Regions from separate parts of the Vibrio atlanticus genome, predicted to be linked through region 4. Evidence: predicted binding sites of a transcription regulator. Region 4 holds the regulator's gene; each other region holds the start of a gene.

Region 1 (5,944 bases), 460 kb from region 4:
GTCTTCACGCTATCATTCGACAAGCATAAGTGCTTTGGCCAAGGCTTACCTAATGAATCAAAAAAAACTCTACCATTGTATCTTGAACGATAGAAATATACAGACTTACCACACTGGTTACATTCCATTAGAATCAATAGTGGTGAAAATACCTCTGCTTTATCTTTTTCAGGTTTACTCTCTATTGAGGATGGTTGATAACCCCGAGAACTAAAAGAGCTATTACGCCCTCTACCATAACCACAATTACAACTAGGTAAATGATTGTGAGCATTACACATTTACAACACGCCTTAAAGTAACTAAAAAAACTAGTAATAACTTATAATATAATCACTCATATAAAATTGAAATATAACACCTAAAAACTAACAAAAAAGCGCAGGCCAATTGGTCTGCGCTTTTTTGTTAGGGTCAATCTTAGTTCAGATTAACCCTGTTTTTGATTAACTCAATTAACCCACGTTCTTACGTGCGTTTTGGAACATACGCATCCAAGCGCCATTCTCACCCCAGCCTTCTGGAGACCAAGAGTTAGCAACCGTACGGAATACACGCTCTGGGTGAGGCATCATGATAGTCACGCGGCCATCTGTAGTCGTTAAACCAGTGATAGCGTTTGGCGAACCGTTCGGGTTATTCGGGTATTGCTGCGTTTGGTTACCGTTGTTATCAACGTAACGTAGAGCAACTGTACCTGAATTTTCAATCGCGTTTAGGTGGTCGTTATCACGTACTTCTACGCGGCCTTCACCATGAGAAACAGCGATTGGCATACGAGAGCCTTCCATGCCATTGAAGAATACAGAATCTGACTTCTGAACTTCAACGAGGCTGAAACGTGCTTCAAAACGCTCAGATTCGTTGCGAACGAAACGTGGCCAGTACTCAGCACCAGGGATTAGCTCGCGCAGGTTAGACAGCATCTGACAACCGTTACACACACCTAGAGAGAAGGTATCTTCACGCTTGAAGAAGTTTTCAAACTGGTCACGCGTAGAGTCGTTAAACAGAACCGACTTAGCCCAACCTTCACCAGCGCCTAGTACATCACCGTAAGAGAAACCACCACAAGCCACAAGGCCGTTGTACTCTTCTAGTACCGCTTGACCCGTTAGGATGTCGCTCATGTGAATATCAGTCGCTTCGAAGCCTGCGCGGTCAAATGCTGCTGCCATTTCAACGTGAGAGTTAACACCCTGCTCACGTAGAATCGCCATCTTAGGCTTAGCGCCCGTGTTGATGTAAGGAGCAGCAATGTCTTCGTTTACGTCAAAGCTTAGTTTCACGTTCAGACCTGGGTCTGAATTGTCTTTCTTCGCTTCGTGCTCTTGGTCTGCACAGATTGGGTTATCACGTAAACCTTGCATCTTGTGCGTAGTTTCAGCCCAGATAGTACGTAGTTCAGTACGGTTACGTTGGATTACAACGTCTGCGCCTGACTTAATCACTACTTCGTCTGATGCTTCAACAGAACCAATTACGTGTGAACACGCTTCTAGGCCGTTTGCAGCAAGTGTAGAAAGTACTGCGTCTAGGTCATCGTTACGAACTTGGATTACCGCACCTAGCTCTTCGTTAAATAGTGCAGCTAGTGTGTCTTCACCTAAAGCTTCAATGTTTGCATTAACACCACAGTGACCTGCGAATGCCATTTCTGCTAGCGTTACAAATAGACCGCCATCGCCTTTATCGTGGTAAGCCACAACTTGGTCATTAGCAACCAGTGCTTGAACGCCTTCATAGAAGCCTTTTAGTTGTGCTGCGTTGTCTACGTCAGCTGGCTTATCACCAAGCTGCTTGTAAACTTGTGCCAGTGCCGTAGCACCTAGACGGTTTTTACCGTTACCTAGGTCGATAAGTACTAAGCTTGAACCACCTTTGTCAGTGCGAAGTTGAGGCGTAATGGTTTTACGAACATCTTCAACACGAGCAAACGCAGTAATAACAAGAGATAGCGGAGACGTTACTTCTTTCTGCTCGCCGTTCTCTTCCCACTTAGTCTTCATCGACATTGAGTCTTTACCCACAGGGATAGTTAGACCCAGAGCCGGACATAGCTCTTCACCCACGGCTTTAACCGCTTCGTAAAGACCTGCATCTTCACCCGGGTGACCCGCTGGAGACATCCAGTTAGCCGACAGTTTAATGTGTTTGATATCGCCGATGTTGGTCGCTGCGATGTTAGTGATTGCTTCACCAACTGCTAGACGAGCTGACGCGCCAAAGTCTAGAAGTGCTACTGGCGTACGCTCACCAAGAGACATCGCCTCACCATGGTAAGAGTCGTAGCTTGCTGCTGTTACTGCGCAGTTTGCTACAGGAACCTGCCATGGGCCAACCATTTGGTCACGAGCTACAAGGCCTGTTACCGAGCGGTCACCGATGGTGATAAGGAATGTTTTCTCTGCCACTGTTGGTAGGCGAAGAATACGGTCAACCGCTTCGTTTAGTTCGATACCAGAACGGTCAATCGCAGGATTGTTTGCTTTTAGCGTCTTCGCGTCACGGTGCATCTTAGGCGTTTTACCTAATAGGATGTCCATCGGCATGTCGATTGGCGTATTGTCGAAGTGTGAATCTTCTAATTTAAGATCACGTTCTTCTGTTGCTTTACCAACAATCGCGAATGGAGCGCGTTCACGCTTACAAATCGCTTCAAATGTCGCTAAGTCTTTATCAGCAACCGCCATTACGTAACGCTCTTGAGATTCGTTACACCAGATCTCAAGTGGGCTCATGCCCGGCTCATCGTTTGGCACGTCACGTAAGTTAAAGATACCGCCACGCTCGCCATCGTCTACTAACTCAGGAAGAGCATTGGAGATGCCGCCCGCGCCCACATCGTGGATAAATGCGATTGGGTTCGCATCACCAAGCTGCCAACAACGGTCGATAACTTCCTGACAACGACGTTCCATTTCTGGGTTTTCACGTTGTACAGAAGCAAAATCTAAGTCTTCAGAAGAAGAACCAGAATCCATTGAAGATGCAGCACCGCCACCAAGGCCGATATTCATTGCTGGACCGCCAAGAACGATTAGGCTTGCGCCTACTGGGATCTCTTTCTTCTGAACATGATCATCACGAATGTTACCTAGACCACCAGCCAGCATGATTGGTTTGTGGTAACCACGTACTTCTTCACCTGCGTGAGAGTTTACTTTCTCTTCGTAAGTACGGAAGTAACCCAATAGGTTTGGACGACCAAATTCGTTGTTGAATGCTGCGCCACCAAGAGGACCTTCAAGCATGATATCCAAAGCAGTAACGATACGGCTTGGCTTACCAAAGTCTGTTTCCCAAGGTTGAACGAAGTTCGGAATTTTCAGGTTAGATACAGAGAAAGCAACCAGACCCGCTTTTGGCTTACCGCCAATACCTGTCGCGCCTTCATCGCGGATTTCACCGCCTGAACCTGTCGATGCGCCCGGCCATGGAGAGATTGCCGTTGGGTGGTTGTGCGTTTCAACTTTCATCAAGATGTGTGTTTTTTCTTGGTGGTAGTTGTACTGGCGAGTTTCTGGATCTGGGAAGAAACGACCCACTTCAGAACCTGTCATTACCGCTGCGTTATCTTTATAAGCAGACAGAACGTGCTCTGGTGTCGTTTCAAAGGTGTTCTTAATCATCTTGAACAATGATTTTTCTTGCTTAACGCCATCGATAGTCCAATCAGCGTTAAAGATCTTGTGACGACAGTGCTCTGAGTTCGCTTGTGCAAACATCATTAGCTCGATGTCAGTCGGGTTACGACCTAGCTTCTCAGTGAAGCTTTCAAGAAGGTAATCAATTTCGTCTTCTGCAAGTGCTAGACCTAGGGTAACGTTTGCTTTTTCAAGCGCTTTACGTCCACCAGTTAGTAGGTCAACTTCCGCATAAGGAGCAGGCTCAGCAACAGTGAACAGTGCCGCCGCTGATTCGAAGTCAGTGAAAACCACTTCCATCATACGGTCGTGCAGAATGGCTTTCAGCTCAACAAGTTGAAGCTCAGAAAGTTCAGAAGAGGTTTCAATGTAGAAAGCAGTACCGCGCTCTAGACGTGACACTTTAGCCAGTCCACAGTTGTGTGCGATATCTGTTGATTTTGAAGACCAAGGCGAGATAGTGCCCGGGCGTGGCGTTGCAAGCAGCAGTAAACCTTCAGGTTCATGCTCTTCAATCGTTGGACCGTAAGTCAGTAGCTTTTCTAGCTTCTCAACTTCAGACTCATCTAGGTCTGCCGTTAGATCAGCAAAGTGGGCAAACTCAGCGTAAATACCTGTTACAGGTAAGCTTAATTCACGACAAAGCTCTAAAAGCTTGTTAACACGAAACTCAGATAGAGCTGGGGAGCCACGCAAAATTCTCATGTGCTTAGGTCTCTTATGCAGTTGATTAAGGTAGTATTGGAATAAATTCAGTGGGTTATAGGAACAACCTAACTGTTTTCTTCGAAGCTATTCCCGAAGGTTGCCAAACCTATGCCGATTCCACCTCTTCAATGCGAGCGCATTATAAAGCATTTCTTTTTGTGACGTAACACCAAAAGCAACCGTTTGCGTGATTTTTTTTATCTTTATGCGTAAATGGTACTTTTGCTGCATTTATCAGCACTTTTACAACTGTTTAAATAAACCTGCTTTGCCAGCCTTGCGGGGTTTGGTATAAAGGGGCTTCCACTTTTCGAGATTTCATTTTGATGCCTAAATTTACGCTCATCTTTTCGTCTAAGTTCCTTCTGCTTGCCATTGCCCTAGTTGGGTTGGCTGGATGCCAGATTGAGTCAGAACCTAAAAGTGTCCTTGAGCAGATACGAGAGCGAGGCGTTCTTCGCGTCGGCACCCTAAATAACCAACTCTCTTATTACATTGGTCCCGATGGCCCTGCTGGTTTGGATTACGAATTAGCGCGTGAATTTGCGCAGGAGCTTGGTGTAAAGCTTGAGGTTAAACCCGCTTACCGTTTGTCTGGCCTCTTTCCAGCCTTAAAGAAAGGCGAAATCGATCTTATCGCAACCGGCTTAACGCAAAACAATAAACTGACACGCGCTTATCGTGCCGCACCTGCTTATTACTATGTAAGCCAACAGGTCGTATACAAAAAAGGCCAGTGGCGACCAAGAAATCTTCAACAACTGATCAAGTTCGAGAATAAGCGTCAAGCTGATTTCGTAAAAGCACAAACTGAATCAGAAGAAACGGCATCTACCGAAACATTGACGCCATCTTTGGTGGTAGTGAAGGACTCACATTTTGAGCCAACACTAAAACAGATCCAGAACAAGCACGATGACTTTATCTACGATGCAATAGGTAATGCTGACATCAATGACCTGCTAAAAGAAGTGTCGACTGGTGAACGCTTGTTTACTGTTGCGGACTCGATTGAGCTGTCACTCGCACAACGTTTATACCCAGACGTAGCCTTAGCTTTTGAACTGACAGAAGATCAACCTATCTCTTGGTATTTACAGAAATCTGAAGATGAAAGCCTTTATGCATTACTGATTGAGTTCTTTGGTAACCTAAAACAGTCTGGTGAACTGGCTTCACTGGAAGAAAAATACATCGGCCATATCGGCACTTTTGATTACGTTGATACTCGTGCATTTATCCGTGCATTGGATAGCAAGCTGCCAAAATGGTCGCCACTATTTCAGAAATATTCTCAAGAATTTGACTGGCGCTTGATTGCCGCTTTAGCATACCAAGAGTCACACTGGAATCCGGTTGCACGCTCTCCAACCGGTGTTCGAGGCATGATGATGCTGACACTGCCTACCGCGAAGAGCGTTGGTGTAACCAATCGTCTCGACCCGAAACAGTCGGTACAAGGCGGTGTTGAATATTTACGTCGTATCGTGAATCGAGTGCCCGACTCAATCACTCAGCATGAAAAGATCTGGTTTGCGCTTGCCTCATATAACGTAGGTTATGGGCACATGATGGATGCTCGTCGCTTA
Region 2 (5,944 bases), 370 kb from region 4:
TCTACGTGGCGGTAAAGTAGCACGTGGTGGTTTACGTTGGTCAGACCGTCAAGAGGATTTCCGTACTGAGATTCTAGGCTTAGTTAAAGCACAACAAGTTAAGAACACAGTAATTGTACCGGTTGGTGCAAAAGGTGGTTTCGTTTGTAAGCGTCAGCACACTATGTCTGGCCGTGATGAAATTTTCGCTGAAGGTCAACGTTGTTACAAGCGCTTCATCCGTGCATTACTAGACGTATCAGACAACATCATTGAAGGTGAGGTTATTCCACCTAAGAGTGTTGTTCGTCACGATGAAGATGATCCGTATTTGGTTGTTGCCGCTGATAAAGGTACCGCAACGTTCTCAGATCTAGCAAACTCAGTATCTGCTGAATACAATTTCTGGTTAGGCGATGCATTTGCCTCTGGTGGCTCTAACGGTTATGACCATAAAGCCATGGGTATCACGGCGAAAGGTGGCTGGGAATCTGTTAAACGTCACTTCCGTGAAATGGGCATCAACTGTCAAACAACGGACTTTACCGCTATCGGTGTAGGTGATATGGCGGGCGATGTATTTGGTAACGGCATGCTGTTGTCTAAGCATATTCGTATGCAAGCTGCGTTTAACCACATGCATATTTTCATCGACCCGAATCCAGAATCAGCATCAAGCTGGGTAGAGCGTGAGCGCTTGTTTAATCTTCCTCGCTCAAGCTGGGAAGATTACAACAAAGACCTGATTTCTCAAGGTGGTGGCATCTTCTCTCGTCGAGCGAAGTCTATCTCTTTGACGCCTGAAATTCAGAAAATGCTGGGTACTAAGAAAGCATCAATGGCACCAAATGACTTGATCAAAGCGATCTTGTCTATGCAGGTTGATCTTCTTTGGAATGGCGGTATCGGTACTTACGTTAAGTCTTCAAACGAGACTCATACAGATGTTGGTGACCGTGCAAATGACGTGCTGCGTATCGATGGCCGTGACCTAAAAGCTAAAGTTGTTGGTGAAGGCGGTAACTTGGGTATGACTCAACTGGGTCGTATTGAATACGCACTGACGGGTGGCCGCGTTAATACTGACTTCGTTGATAACGTTGGTGGTGTTGACTGTTCGGATAATGAAGTTAACATTAAGATCTTCTTGAATGGTTTGGTGTCTAATGGTGATCTAACCGTTAAGCAACGTAACCAAGTACTTGAATCGATGGAAGATGAAGTTGGCGAAATCGTTCTAGACGACGCATATTGCCAAGCTGAGTCTATTTCGGTTACTGAGCATCAAGGTGTTGGCTTAGTAAAAGAGCAAATCCGCTTTATTCATACAATGGAAAAAGCAGGGTACTTGGATCGTGGTTTGGAATACATCCCAGATGACGAAACATTGCTTGAGCGTGAAAAGCAGGGCCAAGGCCTAACAAGACCTGAGCTTTCTGTACTTGTCGCTTACGGTAAAATGGTGCTTAAAGAAGATCTTGTTAGTGATGATATCGCTAATGATGAATTCCATGCTCAACAGCTTATGCAATACTTCCCAACAGCGTTACGTCGTAACTACTCTCAGCACATGGATAATCATCCACTACGTTCTGAAATCATTGCGACGGCACTGGCTAACCAAATGGTTAACGAGATGGGTTGTAACTTCGTTACTCGTCTGCAAGAAGAGACGGGCGCAAATATTGTTGATATTGCCAATGCTTACGCGGCAACACGTGAAATCTACGGTCTTGGCAAAGTTCTGAAGAGCATCCGTGAACTGGACAATGTTTCAAGTTCTGAAGCTCAATATGAATTGATCTACCATGTTCGTCGTACACTTCGTCGTTTGGCTCGTTGGTTGCTAAGAAACCGTACCGGAAAACAGTCAGTGAAAGCATTGATTGAACTTTACCAAGGCGATGTTCTTACTATCACAGAGAAACTGGATGAAAACCTAGTGGCTTCTGAAGTAGAAGAGCATAACGCAATGGCACAGTTATGGATTGACCAAGGCGTAAACGCTGAGTTGGCTAATTCAGTTGCGCGTTTGTCTAGCTTGTACTCAGCACTGGATATATCCACAGTGGCTCGTGAGACAGGTAAAACAGTACAACAAGCGTCTAAGCTTTACTTCAACCTTGGCGACCGTTTGTCTCTGCACTGGTTCTTGAAGCAAATCAATGGTCAAGCTGTAGATAACAACTGGCAAGCGCTGGCACGTGCAGCATTCAGAGAAGATCTGGATTGGCAGCAACGTCAGCTAACTGGGCAAGTGCTCAACTGTGGTTGTGCTTCAGACATCGATGTGATTAAAGCGCTTGATGATTGGATGGAAAGTAACTCTGTTTCTCTACATCGTTGGGAAAGCATCTTGAACGAATTCAAAGTGGGTTCGGTTCATGAGTTTGCCAAGTTCTCAGTAGCACTGCGTGAATTGATGTTATTGAATCTAAACTGCATGTCGACAGATTAGTGATTAGATAAAACGAAAGACACAAGGGCAGGCCATAAGGTCTGCCTTTTTCGTTTCTATAAAGTGGCATCAATCGATCTGACGATTTTTGACGGACCCACTTCTTTCAACGGACCCACTTCGTGGACACCTTGCTTGTTGTTAAAAGAGTGGGTGGCTGTAATATGGTAGAGACTAGAAATGAGTAAACTGACTGCAGAAACGATAACGTTTGCTTAATAAAGAACCTCATTCGCTAACAAACTCGATTATCTTACCCTTACAGACAGTAATAGATTGAATAGTTGAGTAAATAAGTAAATAATATCGCCCCGTTTACACGGGGCTTTTTTCTATCGGAGGCACAATGCTCTACCGTCTAGCCAGAACTGGCTTTTTCCAACTTGATGCCGAAAAGGCACATGATCTTGCAATTCAAAATTTCAAACGCTTCACAGGCACTCCTATTGATCTTTTGTATCGCCAACAATTACCTAATCGACCTGTAGAATGCATGGGTCTTACTTTTAAAAACCCAGTTGGCCTAGCGGCTGGCCTAGATAAAAACGGCGAATGTATTGATGCATTTGGCGCAATGGGTTTTGGTTTCGTTGAAGTAGGAACGGTAACTCCTCGTCCACAAGCCGGTAATGACAAACCACGTCTGTTCCGTCTTGTTGAAGCTGAAGGTATCATCAACCGCATGGGGTTCAATAACTTAGGCGTCGACAACCTTATTGAGAACGTTAAGAAGTCGAACTACGACGGCATCTTAGGTATCAACATCGGTAAGAACAAAGACACACCAATTGAAAAGGGCGCTGAAGATTACTTGATCTGTATGGAGAAGGTATATCAATACGCTGGTTACATTGCTGTGAACATCTCTTCACCAAATACTCCAGGACTTCGTTCTCTACAATACGGCGAAGCTCTAGACGATCTATTGTCTGAACTTAAAACGAAACAATCTGAACTAGAAGAGAAGCATGGTAAATATGTTCCTCTTGCTCTTAAGATTGCTCCGGATCTAAGTGATGACGAAATTAGCCAAATTTGTGAATCATTGATCAAAAATAAGATCGATGGTGTGATCGCAACAAACACAACATTGGATCGTTCAATCGTTGAAGGCATGAAACATTGCGATGAAGCGGGTGGCCTAAGTGGACGTCCAGTTCAATCTCGCAGTACTGAAGTGGTTCGTAAACTTCACGAAGAGTTGGGTGACCAATTACCGATCATCGGGGTAGGTGGCGTTGACTCTTACGTCGCTGCGAAAGAGAAAATGATGGCAGGCGCGAAGCTTGTACAAGTTTACTCTGGTTTCATCTACAAAGGCCCTGGTCTTGTAGGCGACATCGTTAAAAATTTATAGTCCCCGAAAACCAGATCTTTTATAAACCCAGAGCTTTTATAAACAGAGTTATCAAAAAGATTTGGTTATTTTAGGAAAGCTATAATTTGGCATCGTCTTACTAAAAGAGACACTGTAACTCACTGAGTTGTAGAGAGAAGCGATAAGAAAGAGGAATTCATTTCCTCTTTTTTTTTACCTATTGCTCAGTAAAATTACTGTAATTGAAGGTAATTTTGCGTTTTACCTAATGGAATGGTTCAACAGTGTGAGACGAAATGATGCTTAAACCTAGCGATACATGGAGTTGGTATTACGATGAGCAGCAATGTTCATTAATGCTAAACCTCGGAGAGGATATGATTTTCAAAACGAATCTGGTCCGCAATAAGCTGGTGGACTGCGCGTTTAGAGATAATGAATTCACCGTTGATGACGCATCTTCATACCAAACCTTCAAAGAACAAATTTCTGGCTTAGAACTGTCTGAGCCTCGCCAAGCTGAACTCGCACTATATTGTGTGGCAGCAAAGCGCTTCCACAAGCCAGTACAGCCTAAAAGCTGGTTCTTCGATTCACAAGGCGCTGGCCACGAATCTCCTCAAGAAGGGGATATCGTACAAATGAATAACGAGCATAGCCTAGGTTACTTCATTGTATTGGAAGTGGGAGAGTGTGCGAGCCTATGTGCATTTGTCGACTTAGAGGAGTTTCTGCTCACACCTTCAAAAGGGTTAAGCTTTGGAGACTCGATTAAAGTGATGCACGATAGGATGGTAGACGCGAACTCTATTCTTCATTTTCACCATACACATATTGCAATGGTCGGTTAATTCCCCAGTTTAGTTCATCATTTCTAACACACATTGCAACGCATAAACCTATCAAACCTTCCTTAGAATCGGCTCAATAGCCGATTTTTTTGTGCCTAAAAAACCTCATCCAGATAAATACATCACCGCTTAACTATTTAATTAGTGAACTTGTGACTGTTTTTTCATCTTAGTTTCTGCCTATTTTCATCGCCAGAAGTGTAAATCACCTCCCTTTATTCCCTGTTTTTGTGCTTTTGTAGCTAACTTTCAGTCTTAAATTAACTCTGGTATATACCAATTTTAGGGTGAATATAAATTCACACCGCCGCATTGGTCGATGTTTGGTCATAAATTGTGCTGATTCGATAAGTCTTATGTTCTAAGGGGATGTGGGTAAGCGATCGCTTCATGACTGTGTGTTTGCTAGCCAGTTAGTCGAAAGATTCAATGAAAAGACAAGTTTAGTGTGATGCTCTAATAACAAATTCAGGTATAATCGAGCTAATTTTTATCAATAAAAGAACACTATGAATCAATATCTAGCGGTTACCTCAAACGGCCTTGAGAATTTATTAGTTGAAGAACTAACCCAACTAGGGATTACAAATGCAAAACCTGTTCAAGCAGGTGTTAAATTCAAAGCGACCAATGAGCAAATTTATCGTTGTTGTTTATGGAGTCGTTTGGCTTCTAGATTTGTACGTGTCCTTTCTGAATTCACTTGTATGGACGACATGGATTTGTACCTATCAACCACCGCGGTTAACTGGGTAAATCAATTCCATAGCTCTAAGCGTTTTGTTGTTGACTTTAACGGTACAAACAACGAAATCCGTAATAGCCAATACGGTGCGATGAAAGTAAAAGATGCCGTTGTTGATAGCTTTGAGAAAAAGTCTTTGCCTCGTCCGTCTATCAGCAAAGAAAATCCAGATATTCGTATTCACGTTCGTCTACATCGTGATAAAGCGATTCTTGGTGTTGATATGGTAGGTAGCGGTCTTCACCAACGTGGTTACCGTCCAGAATCAGGCCGAGCACCATTGCGTGAAACCCTTGCTGCTGCGATTCTTCTTCGTAGTGGCTGGGATGCGACTAAGCCTTTCCTAGACCCAATGTGTGGTTCAGGTACGTTAGTGATTGAAGCGGCAATGATGGCTGCGAACATGGCTCCAGGTGTTAAACGCCAGAAGTGGTGTTTTGAATCACTAGAAGATTTTGAACCAGAACTGTGGGCTGAAGTGAAAGCTGAAGCGAACGTTCAAGGTCGTCGTGGCGTTAAGAAAGTAGAGTGTAAGTTCTATGGCTACGACAATGACGAGCGCATGATCAAAACAGCGCGTGACAATGCTCGTC
Region 3 (5,944 bases), 1.5 Mb from region 4:
GGTTTTCAGCAGGAACAGCAACCGTTACGAAACCTTCACGAGGAATAGCGTTACGAAGGCTACCACCTTTGAATTCGACGATGCGAAGGTCTAGCTCTTTTGCGTGACCCGCTAGGAAACGAGCAAGCAGTTTGTTTGCGTTTGCACGACCTGTGTGGATGTCGCAACCAGAGTGACCGCCTTTTAGGCCTTTTAGCGTTAGCTTACGTGTAACGAAGTCAGCTGGAATCGCGTTACGTGCAATTTCAAATGTCATTGCCCCGTCGATACCGCCAGCACAACCCATGTACACTTCGCCTTCTTGCTCTGAGTCAGTATTAAGAAGGATATCACCTTCTAACCAACCCGCTTCAAGACCGAAAGCACCTGTCATGCCTGCTTCTTCATCTACGGTAAGTAGAACTTCGATAGGGCCGTGTTGGATTTCGTTCGAAGCCAGAACCGCTAGGCAAGAAGCCATGCCCATGCCGTTATCAGCGCCAAGCGTTGTGCCTTTCGCTGTAACCCACTCACCATCAATGTATGGTTGGATTGGATCTTTAGCGAAGTCATGAACTGTGTCTTCGTTCTTTTGTGGAACCATATCGATGTGAGCTTGCAGCACGACACCTTTTTTGTTTTCCATACCCGCCGTTGCAGGCTTTTTGATGAATACGTTACCCGTTGGGTCACGACGTACATCTAGGCCTTGCTCTGTTGCCCAAGCAATAATGTATTGAGCAAGTTCTTCTTCATGTTTCGAAGGGTGCGGGATTGAACAAATTTTATCGAAAAACTGCCAAATAGGGGCAGGGGACAATTTACTGATCTCAGAATGGAATTCAGACACGGATGACTCCTTTTTTATTTGATAACCATATATTTAGGTTTTGTAATGGCAAAAAACTAGAACAAAAATCTAAAATATGGGTCTGTTTTGATGGCAACAGCATACCACTTGAGCGTTTTGACGAGTAGCGGTTCTAAACCTCAAATAGCTCAAATTTTGAAAGCGATCTTGTCTATCTGATCATAAATAAGCGCGTTGATGCTTATAAATGGTACAGGCAAACGTTTGTTTAATTCAATTTTGTAATTTAATTGCAAGAATGAGTTTGTAAAATAACCGTAAATAGCCAAAAGTGTGACGTATAGCAAAAAATACTTGTAATCTTTTTTCTTTAGGGTATGTTAATAACCAACTTCTGAAGTGAAGAGTAAATGCTCAAAGGATGAGTCCGTTTTATCGCCTCCAAGGAACCGAGAAATCAAATTCGTTTTTTATTGATTTATTAAGGTGATAGTTATGAAAGGTTTACCATCTGCAATGTTCTGGATTAACAGCTCTGTTTACACTCGCAACTTTGCATACCCTACAAGCTTTGGTTACTAATACCACAAGCATGTAACTCGAACAGTTTTGTTCACCCCTATATATTGGAATTATTTTACAGCCCTTTTGGTTGACAGATTCTACCGCCACTCAGTTTTGAGTGGCGTTTTTTTTGCCTGCTACTTTTCCAAACCGCTTTCGCTTATCACTTTTCCTGCTGTTCTGCGTGGTTGTTTTTTAAACGCCGAAATATCAATTTGCGCCTTATTACTGATCCTGTTGAAAAATACATAACTATTGTGGGTTTGAATTCGGAATTTATTAGCTAGATTCTCAATGAAAATAGCCGATGGTAGAAAAAGCAACCAACTAATCATATTGAATGTTTTGATTTTAATTGCTTGTTTTTAATAATTATTTTCCATTTATGCTTTTATTTTTAATCGCTCTGTTTCATACGGCATTCTGATAAAGATCGATTAGAGCCTTAATTCTATCTGGAATTTGTTATTTGATAACTTTATAATCCACAGCCAATCGATTACGCAACCGTTTACTTTTTACCCTTATAGGATTCGATAATGTTCGAAAAGCTATTCAAACTCAGTGAAAATGGCACCAATGTGCGCACTGAAATCATCGCAGGTCTAACAACCTTCCTAACAATGGCTTACATCATTTTTGTAAACCCAATGATTCTAGCTGATGCTGGTATGGACCATGGCGCTGTATTTGTAGCAACCTGTTTAGCAGCTGCTATTGGCTGTTTCATCATGGGCTTTGTTGCTAACTACCCAATTGCTCAAGCTCCAGGCATGGGTTTGAATGCATTCTTTACCTACGCTGTTGTAATGGGGATGGGTTATACGTGGCAAGTTGCTTTGGCAGCGGTTTTCGTATCGGGCGTGATCTTCATCTTCTTAAGCATCTTTAAGATCCGTGAATGGATTATCAACTCGATCCCAATGTCTCTGCGTGTTGGTATCTCTGCAGGTATCGGTCTTTTCCTAGCGTTTATTGCTCTTAGCAATGCTGGCATCGTTGTTTCTAACCCTGCAACGAAAGTTTCACTGGGTGACATTACCGCGATTGCTCCTATCCTAGGTGCGCTTGGTTTCTTCCTTACGATTGCTCTTGTTCACCGTGGCGTGAAAGGCGCAGTAATGATTGCGATTCTAGCTATCACAGCTGTCGGTATTGCTATTGGTGACGTTCAATACGGCGGCATCATGTCGACACCACCAAGTCTTGCACCAACATTCATGCAGCTTGATTTCTCTGCTGTATTTGAAATAGGTATGATTTCAGTAGTATTCGCTTTCTTGTTCGTCGATTTATTCGATACAGCGGGCACTCTGGTTGGTGTTGCAACGAAAGCAAACCTAATCAAAGAAGACGGTAAACTGCCTCGTCTGAACAAGGCACTGCTTGCTGACTCAACAGCAACATCAATTGGTGCACTGCTAGGTACATCAAATACAACCTCTTACGTTGAGAGTGTTGCGGGTGTCGCTGAAGGCGGCCGTACCGGTCTAACAGCGGTTGTTGTTGGTATCTTGTTCCTACTGGCTCTTTTCTTCTCACCGCTTGCCGGTATGATTCCAGCCTACGCAACATCAGGTGCATTGTTCTATGTAGCAATTTTGATGATGTCTGGCCTAGTTGGTATTGATTGGCGTGATCTTACGGAAGCAGCCCCAGTCGTGGTAACATGTCTGCTTATGCCGTTGACATACTCTATCGCTGAGGGTATCTCACTAGGCTTCATCGCTTACGCTGCAATTAAGCTGCTAAGTGGTAAAGGTCGCGACGTTTCACCGGCTGTGTGGGTAATGTCGGCTATCTTTATTCTTAAATATACTTTCGCTTAATCGTCTAGATTTCTGCTTAATCGCTGAAGAGGCTATGTTTGAAATAGCCTCTAATAACATGACAAAATTATTAGGTTTTATACTATGAGCAACAAATTCGTTATCACTTGGGACAACATGCAGACTTACTGCCGTCAACTTGCTGAAAAGCAAATGCCAGCAGAGCAGTGGAAAGGCATCTGGGCTGTAAGCCGTGGTGGTTTGGTTCCTGGTGCAATCTTGGCTCGTGAGCTAGGTATTCGTCACGTAGATACGATTTGTATTTCTAGCTACGACCACGATCACCAACGTGATATGACAGTCGTTAAAGCACCTGAAGGTGACGGCGAAGGCTTCCTAATCGTTGAAGATCTTGTTGATAGTGGTGACACTGCACGCAAGCTTCGCGAAATGTACCCGAAAGCGAAACTGATCGCTGTGTGTGCAAAGCCATCTGGTGCTGACTTGCTAGACGAGTACATCGTTGATATCGCTCAAGACACATGGATTGAGCAACCTTGGGATACTAGCCTAAGCTACGTTGAGCCGGTAAATCGCAAGTCAAAATAAGCGTAAACTTAGTTTTTTGAGAAATGACCCTTTATAGGGTCATTTTTTTTTATATGATTAGTAACAACCATTTCTTATTAAGTATCCCAATGTCTGAATCAGAAGAAACGAGCTCAAACCTTTCGGAAACCTTGTTTGTAAAGCACAAGCAGGCTAAAGAGACCTCAATGCTGACACAATACATGCCAAGCTCTGAAGCGCTATTGGATGAGAAGCGTGAACAGCAAAACTCATCATGGTACCGAAACCTAAGACGTCTTCAGTGGGTATGGCAAGGCGTTAACCCCATTGAGCAAGAAGCGGTATTGGCTCGCATCGCGTCATCAGATAACTCTCGTACAACCGATGAGTGGCTTGATACGGTCATGGGTTACCGAAGTGGTAACTGGGCATACGAATGGACCAAACTGGGTATGCAGCATCAAAATCGCTCGAACGAGAAGAAGGGTGAAGAGATGGCTGAAGAGCTGTTTTCAGCATCGTTGTGCTTCAGCATTGCGGGCTACCCACATCTCAAGAACGACAATTTGGCGGCTCAGGCTCAAGTGTTGGCCAACGCAGCTTATTCTGAAGCAATTAAGCATACGAAGTTGATCGTCAAACAGATTGATATTCCATACCAAAACAAAAAGATCAAAGCGAATTTGCATCTAACCAAAACAGACAAACCACAACCGGTTGTGATTGTCAGCGCTGGTCTAGATAGCTTGCAAACCGATATGTGGCGCTTGTTTAGGGATTATTTAGCACCAAAGAACATTGCCATGCTAACGGTAGACATGCCATCGATAGGGCACAGTGCACATTGGCCGTTAACAGAAGACTCATCTTGTCTTCACCAAGCTGTCTTGAATGAACTGCCTAATATCCCGTGGGTCGATCACCACAAGGTTGGCTTGTTTGGCTTCCGCTTTGGTGGCAATGCGATGGTGAGATTATCTTTCCTTGAGCAGCATAAGCTTAAAGCGTGTATCTCTTTAGGCGCGCCAATTCACGATATCTTTGTTCATGCCGACAAATTGAAACAGATGCCTAAAATGCATTTAGATGTGTTGGCTTCGCGTCTTGGTAAAGGGGCCGTTGATATCAATAGTCTTTCTGGGCAATTGATGGCGTGGTCACTCAAGGTGCAAGGTTTGCTGTCAAACAGTAAAACCAGTGTGCCTATCTTGGCATTAGCGTTAGAGGGCGACCCAGTATCACCTCCAATGGATAACCAACTGGTTGCTATTTACAGTGATTACGGCAAAGCGAAGAAAATCAAAGCTAAATCAATTACACAGGGGTATGAGCAATCCCTCGAATTGGCGATAAAGTGGCTTGAGGATGAATTATTTAGATGACATTTCTCCTAAATTAGTTAAGCATGAAAAGTGTACAAAGTAAGTACCTGATACTCAGAAATAATTTATAAAACCCAATTACGTAGTTTCTACGTATAACAGTCTGAGTAACGTCATTCTTAACATTGAAATGGAGATTCAATATGTCAGAAGTGACACAACAACCTACGCATTATCGCTTGTTAAATGTTTTAAAGGCTATTGGCCCTTACTTAAGGGAGCCGCAATCAGAAGAAGGCCACTATATTTTTGATTGCTTGTCTGTGTGTGTGAACGATAAAAAATCGCCAGAAGAACGTGAGTTTTGGGGCTGGTGGTTGGAGCTGGATAAGTCGGAAGAAGGATTTTCGGCGAAGTACAACACGGGTAAATACAACATCGATGGTAACTGGGATCCTTTGCCATTACCTAAAAAGGCGATCGCTGAGGTCTCTCGAACTCAAGAAGCCTTTCACCAAAAGCTGGTTGATGAACTTCAAAAGAAATTTGAAATCGGCGTTCAGTTAGACGAAGAGTCTGTCGAATTCGTCTGATTTTAAAGGTTACTCTTCTATATAAAGCAAAAAGGTGCGATTTCGCACCTTTTCTGCTTGTGAATTCCCCTTTTGATTGCTAAAACATCACCTCTTATTTGTTTTATCCATAAAAGACTTCATGACAACAAATCATCAAAGCGGGACAACAACACAGCGTAAAACTGTCGTTGTTAAACTGGGTACCAGTGTCTTAACTGGTGGAACATTGGCATTAGACCGCGCTCATATGGTTGAGCTGGTTCGTCAATGTGCTGAATTAAAAAAACAAGGCCACTCTGTGGTTATGGTTTCGTCTGGTGCAATTGCAGCCGGACGTGAGCACCTTGGTTACCC
Region 4 (5,944 bases):
CCATGCTAAAAGCAGGGGTGATGTGTGCCGATAAGGTCAATGCAGTAAGCCCAACGTATGCAGAAGAGCTGAAAACGGAGTTAGGTAGCCATGGCATGGCAGCAGAGTTCCAACATCGTTCGGCCGACTTATTTGGTATTCTCAACGGTTGTGATTATGGAGCTTGGAACCCGGAAACAGACGCTTTCCTTCCTCGTAAATTCAAAGCAACGAAACACAGCATGACTCGTGGAAAATCTGCTTGTAAGCAAAAACTGCAACAAGATGTTGGTTTACCCGTTACCGATTGTGCGGTTTATGGCATGGTTTGTCGTCTGACCAACCAAAAAGGCGTTCATTACTTACTGCCTATCATCGAGCAGTTCTTGAAAAACGAATTGCAGATCGTGATTGTCGGTACTGGTGATCCGGTTTTGGCGAGTCAATTGAAAGAGTTATCAGCACTTCATTCAGACAAGTTCTCATTCGTAGAAGCCTACAATAATGAACTAGCGCATTTGGTTGAAGCGGGCTCTGATTTTTTCTTGATGCCTTCTGAATTTGAGCCTTGTGGCTTGAACCAAATCTACAGCATGGCTTACGGCACTTTGCCTATTGTGCGCTCTGTTGGTGGTTTAAAGGACAGTGTGAATGATTACGATCAGGATCCCGAGATAGCAACAGGCTTTGCTTTTGAAGAGCCAACACCGCAAGCATTGCTAGCGGTATTGCATCGTTCATTACTACTTTATGCTCAAAATCCATCTGAAATTAAGCGCGTTCAACTTTACGCGATGCAACAAGACTTTAGTTGGGAAGATGCGGCACAAGAATATCTTGCGATGTACCATTCTGCATTTTAACTTGTTGACTTAGCTTTAAAATTCAGTTGTTGAATAACAACCGTTCATAATAAAAGAAGGCGCTCTACTGATAGAGTGCCTTTTTGTTTTCTGGTCAGATCACATCACGTTTCCAAAGACAAAGCTTGCAAACTCATTTTAGTCAGGTAGAAAAGGTGGTCAGGTATTCACATGACTAGTGTTGGGTTTGACACTATTATCACTTAAAATTCTTAATTGCGTGATATCCTTAGTCATCGCCTTGTGATGAGGCTTAGCTCCATAAATAAATTAAGCGATAGGTATGTCTGAGAGTTTATTATTTCATAAAACATTTACTCACCCTACGAGTGATGAGTGGGTTGTGTTTGTGCATGGCGCAGGGGGCAGTTCCTCCATTTGGTTTAAGCAGATCAAAGCGTATAAACAGCATTTCAACTTGCTTCTCATTGACTTGAGAGGGCACGGTAAATCAGACAACATACTTAAAGATCTGATTTCGAACCGTTATACGTTCAAATCAGTAACGCTCGATATTCTTAAAGTGTTAGATCATCTAAAAATCCGATCCGCACACTTTGTGGGTATGTCTTTGGGTACAATTATCGTTCGTAACGTGGCCGAACTGGCGGCAAGCAGAGTACGTTCGATGGTGCTTGGTGGTGCTGTCACTAAACTCAACACTCGATCTCAAGTCTTAATCAAATTAGGAAACCTGAGTAAGCACATCATTCCTTATATGTGGCTATACAGCCTTTTTGCTTATGTTGTGATGCCGCAAAAAAGTCAGAAAGAATCACGTCACCTGTTTATCCGCGAAGCGAAAAAGCTGTGCCAAAAAGAGTTCAAGCGCTGGTTTATCCTCACGGCTGATGTGAACCCACTGATGAAATACTTTAAAGACAGGGAGTTGCCGATTCCGACTTTGTATTTGATGGGCGAGCGCGATTACATGTTCATCAAACCCGTTAAAGAAATGGTCGAAGCGCACGAGTCGAGCGAGTTGGTAGAAATTGCCAACTGTGGGCATGTATGTAATGTAGAAAATCCTGAAGAATTCAATCAACAATCAATCGCTTTTATCCAAAAGCAAATTCAGTGATTCTCTGGGTTGGTTATCAGACTAGATGATCCAATAGAATTAAAATAAAACGGGAAGCTAATTTAGCTTCTCGTTTTTATTTGGAGGAGGTATTTGATCGAATCGTGTCTGTAATAACTGAAACTCTGCTATTCAGGCGAAGCAGCGCCGCACTGCCAACAAGACCCGAATTGTGCTTCATTGATTTCATGACACTCACCACAACGCCACTCTTCATAGATGATCGAATCTTGCTGTTTTTGGTAGTCATTGACGATCGTGCGGGCTTTACTAGCGAGTTCTGGCTCATATAACCATACGTAAGGGTCTGTATCTTCGGTAAATGGGATTTCACCTTTTAAACCAAACAAACCCTCACCACGGACTTCACACGCAATATTCTCACTTTCTAACAATCCACAGATGATATGAGCTTCTGTCGGATTCGATGCACTGAAGATTTTCATTGAAATAGAACCTTATTTGGCTGCATGCGTTATTTAGTTATTTAGTTATTTAGTTATTTAGTTATTTAGTTATTTAGTTATTTAGTTATTTAGTTATTTAGTTATTTAGCTATATACGTTACTCAGCGACAGGTGCTGAGCGAAATTTGTTCATCAACCATTTAGCAATAATTGGGAACACACCCAGTAAGGCAAATGACAACAGTACTGAGGGAGACACGATACCCGAAAGTGAATCAATTTCTGCGAGTTGAGTTCCGGCATTCAAGAAAACGGCGGTACCCGGCAACATACCGATTTGGCTAGTAATATAGTAACGACTCACCGACATCGGTGTTAGACCCATCAATAGATTGATAAGGAAAAACGGGAAAACAGGAATTAGACGTAGCGAGAATAAGTAAAATGCACCGTCTTTTTCAACGCCCTTATTGATGGTAGCTAACTTGTCGCCAAACTTGGTTTGGATCCAGTCACGTAACAAGTAACGGCTACTTAAGAAGGCGAGGGTTGCGCCAATAGCGCTCGCGAAAGACACCAGCAGTAAACTGTTCCAAAACCCAAACAGCGCTGCGCCTAACAGCGTAACAACGGCGGCGCCAGGAATTGAGAAAGCCGTAATCATGACATACGCGACAAAGTAGATAGCGGCAGCGGCAATGAAATTGCTCTCGATGTAGTCATTCAAAACAGCTTGCTGGGCTTTTGCATTTTCAAGCGTTAAGTACTGGCCGAAATTGACGCCTAACAAGATGATGGTTATGACCAACACAATACCCAATATCATTTTTTTACTCATTGATACTTCCTCTAAATTTTCAATGCATACCATTAGTTTTTCAATGTATACGATTAGTATAGATAGACAGGCAAAGCATAGAATAACTTTCACCAGATATAAAAAAAGCCGCAAAAATGCGGCTTAGTTATCTAGATAGTTTGCACTGACAATGTTAATTGACGTGATTGATAAGCTCTTCACGACGTTGCTGCGGTATAACAGACCAATGTGTACCATTGATCGCGCCTTCTAGCGCCCATAACAGTTCAATACTGACAGAAGACGCGTGCGATTCTTTGATGGCGTTAAATGCGTTTACAGAGCCAGATTCATATAAACGTTCTACAGAATCGATCCCTGCCTTTTTCAACATCCGCTCGGTGGCGAGTCGAAGGTTAGGCAGATCTTTGAGTCGAGTTGGTTTAGCAGAAGATTGTTCAGCTTTCTCTTCTTTAGCAAAACCTAAAGACGTAGTCGCAAGCTGCAAGATTTTCTCTTGGTCTTGCCATAAGCCTTCAGGTAAAGCGAAATATTTAGTAACGACAGGAAAACCACGTTTTTTGTAGACGTACGGTTGAAATCCTTGTTGTTCGAATTGTTGCGTTGTGCATTTGTCAGCTCGTATATGCAACTGGTCATTCACAACCAGGGCAAACATAGTGTCATCAGCAAAAAGCCCGAATCCACCAAACATTGAGCGTGACTTAATTTTTCCTAGGGGCTCAAATAATTTCATTGAGTCCTTTAGTATCGGTTTATCCATGTTATTTATCTCGGTGTATTTGAACTACGCCACCAAATAAGCAGGTCCGAGAGATTAGCAAAATGTTGCAATTAAATTGTCAATAGGCTGTAAATTACTAAAGTATTAGTAGTTACTGCATTTTGCCATCGGTAACCCCGCTACCATACCAACGAGTGGTTTAGGCCGGAAGCTTTGCGTCCCACTTTTTCAAGTGGTTTGCCCTGTGCGTGACTGGGTTATTAGAATAAAGTTTTTGTTGAATTAGGCTCACACTTCTTATTTCAAAATGTGATGTTGCTTCAATTAATGATCTTTGAATTATGCATGCAAGTGCACTTTGTTTGTTGAAAAAAAAAACGCACCTAAAGGTGCGCTTGATTAAACTAAACTCATTACATCAATTAATTTAACGTTTTAACTGTACTTCGCTCAACAATTTCAGGGTGCATTTCGAAGACGCGTTTCTCGTGGTCTTTGTCTTTTATACGCTCTAGTAGTATTTCGAATGCATTTTTACCAACACGGCGCTTAGGTTGGTGAACCGTCGTTAACGGTGGAGAGAAGTATTCAGCCAATTCTATGTTGTCGTAACCGATCACTGAGATATCTTCAGGAATACGAATGCCTTTTTCTTGTAATCGACTCATCAGTCCTAATGCCATCGTGTCGTTAAAACAGAATACTGCGGTAGGACGATCTTTCATCTCAATGATTTGGTCAGCAGCAATCACAGCTGTGTCACATTCAAAGTTGCCTTCGATGATCATATTTTCATCGGCAGTAATCTTCGCTTCATTGAGTGCGCGCTTGTAACCTGAGATGCGTTCAACACACGCTGCTTTGTCTAAGTGGCCACTTAAACATGCAATCTTGGAGTGACCGCGCTCAATGAGGTATTTGGTTGCTAGGTAGCCACCTTCTTCAGAGTTATCGATGATCTTATCAGCCTGAGAGCTTTCAGGGCCCCAGTCCATGATAACTTTAGGGATGTCTGCGTGACGGTCTAACATCTCTCTTAGTTCTTCAGTCAGGTCAGAACACATAACTAAGATGCCATCTACACGTTTCTCTGCAAGCATTCGAATGTAGTCACGTTGCTTTTCGTAGATACCGCCCGTATTGCACAAGATCAAAGTGTAACCTTGACGGTAGCAGTAGCTCTCAACACCATCGATAACTTCAGAGAAGAATAGGTTAGTTGATTGAGTCACTAGCATACCGATGGTGCGTGTTGTATTGCACTTCAAACTACGAGCAACGGCACTTGGCGCATAGTTCAGTTCGTCTACGGCTTTGTTTACTTTTTCTTGAGTCGCTTCAGCAACAAAGCGAGTTTTGTTGATTACGTGAGAAACGGTTGTTGTTGATACGCCGGCTAAGCGTGCGACATCTTTTATAGTGGCCATGTTTTTATCCTATTAGAAGCTACTTTCCCAAAGTACGGAATGAAGTAGCCGTTAAGCTACCTAACTAAGAGCTTAAATTTGTAGGGCTCTTTGGGTACTAAAGTGCTAAAAAACAAAAAACCGCTATTGAGCGGCTTGTCTTAACACCGAAATGCTCTGAACTTCAATAAGTGTAGCATTTCGTGAATGTTTCATATTTTATCGTTTGCGGTCACAATTTTAGACTGACTAGAAATTACTCGCAATAAAATTCACCCAGAAATCCGGGTGAATGGTCACAATTCTATTGAATTTATTTATCGAGTCGTCAAAAAAAGCTTATTCGCCCGCTAGGTATTGAGTGTCTAATTTACAGAATGCCAATAGCAGAGATGAGACTGAAGCGTAGAAACCGAATGTGTCAATGTCATGACATTTAACGTTGAACTTTGGTACCCAAGTAAGCAGTTGCTGTTCGATAAATTGCTGTTGAACAGCGAAGGATTTCTCTAGTTCTTCTTCAAGTTCAGTTTCGTTCGAACGAATGATTAGATTACCTAGGAAATCGAGTTCGATAGCAATGTGGTCAGCTGGCTCTTTTAGGTCTTGGTTAACCACTAAGTTGTGTTTAGCCATGATCTCTTCCATATCTTTTGCTGGCTTA

Evidence for each region. The regulator PurR, encoded in region 4, represses purine synthesis genes. The targets are predictions, from matches to a motif close to TNANGNAAACGTTTNCNTNA.
Region 1: the regulator PurR is predicted to act here: its motif matches at 4,527-4,546, upstream of purL (phosphoribosylformylglycinamidine synthase).
Region 2: the regulator PurR is predicted to act here: its motif matches at 2,637-2,656, upstream of pyrD (quinone-dependent dihydroorotate dehydrogenase).
Region 3: the regulator PurR is predicted to act here: its motif matches at 1,854-1,873, upstream of OCV30_RS12080 (NCS2 family permease).

What each region holds. Positions count from the first base shown of each region.
Region 1 covers NZ_AP025460.1:792,419-798,362, reverse strand. Annotated here, with positions in the region: gene OCV30_RS03635 (hypothetical protein) at 1-281, opposite strand, end outside; gene purL (phosphoribosylformylglycinamidine synthase) at 456-4,352, opposite strand; gene mltF (membrane-bound lytic murein transglycosylase MltF) at 4,682-5,944, shown strand, end outside.
Region 2 covers NZ_AP025460.1:1,625,414-1,631,357, forward strand. Annotated here, with positions in the region: gene OCV30_RS07125 (NAD-glutamate dehydrogenase) at 1-2,437, shown strand, start outside; gene pyrD (quinone-dependent dihydroorotate dehydrogenase) at 2,784-3,794, shown strand; gene OCV30_RS07135 (cell division protein ZapC) at 4,052-4,606, shown strand; gene rlmKL (bifunctional 23S rRNA (guanine(2069)-N(7))-methyltransferase RlmK/23S rRNA (guanine(2445)-N(2))-methyltransferase RlmL) at 5,116-5,944, shown strand, end outside.
Region 3 covers NZ_AP025460.1:2,710,441-2,716,384, reverse strand. Annotated here, with positions in the region: gene OCV30_RS12085 (aminoacyl-histidine dipeptidase) at 1-829, opposite strand, end outside; gene OCV30_RS12080 (NCS2 family permease) at 1,894-3,183, shown strand; gene gpt (xanthine phosphoribosyltransferase) at 3,268-3,732, shown strand; gene frsA (esterase FrsA) at 3,822-5,075, shown strand; gene crl (sigma factor-binding protein Crl) at 5,219-5,608, shown strand; gene proB (glutamate 5-kinase) at 5,685-5,944, shown strand, end outside.
Region 4 covers NZ_AP025460.1:1,253,382-1,259,325, forward strand. Annotated here, with positions in the region: gene glgA (glycogen synthase GlgA) at 1-842, shown strand, start outside; gene OCV30_RS05745 (alpha/beta fold hydrolase) at 1,126-1,923, shown strand; gene OCV30_RS05750 (putative signal transducing protein) at 2,052-2,369, opposite strand; gene OCV30_RS05755 (TVP38/TMEM64 family protein) at 2,488-3,168, opposite strand; gene OCV30_RS05760 (TfoX/Sxy family DNA transformation protein) at 3,323-3,913, opposite strand; cyclic di-GMP riboswitch class I at 4,041-4,126, opposite strand; gene purR (HTH-type transcriptional repressor PurR) at 4,297-5,301, opposite strand; gene torD (molecular chaperone TorD) at 5,620-5,944, opposite strand, start outside.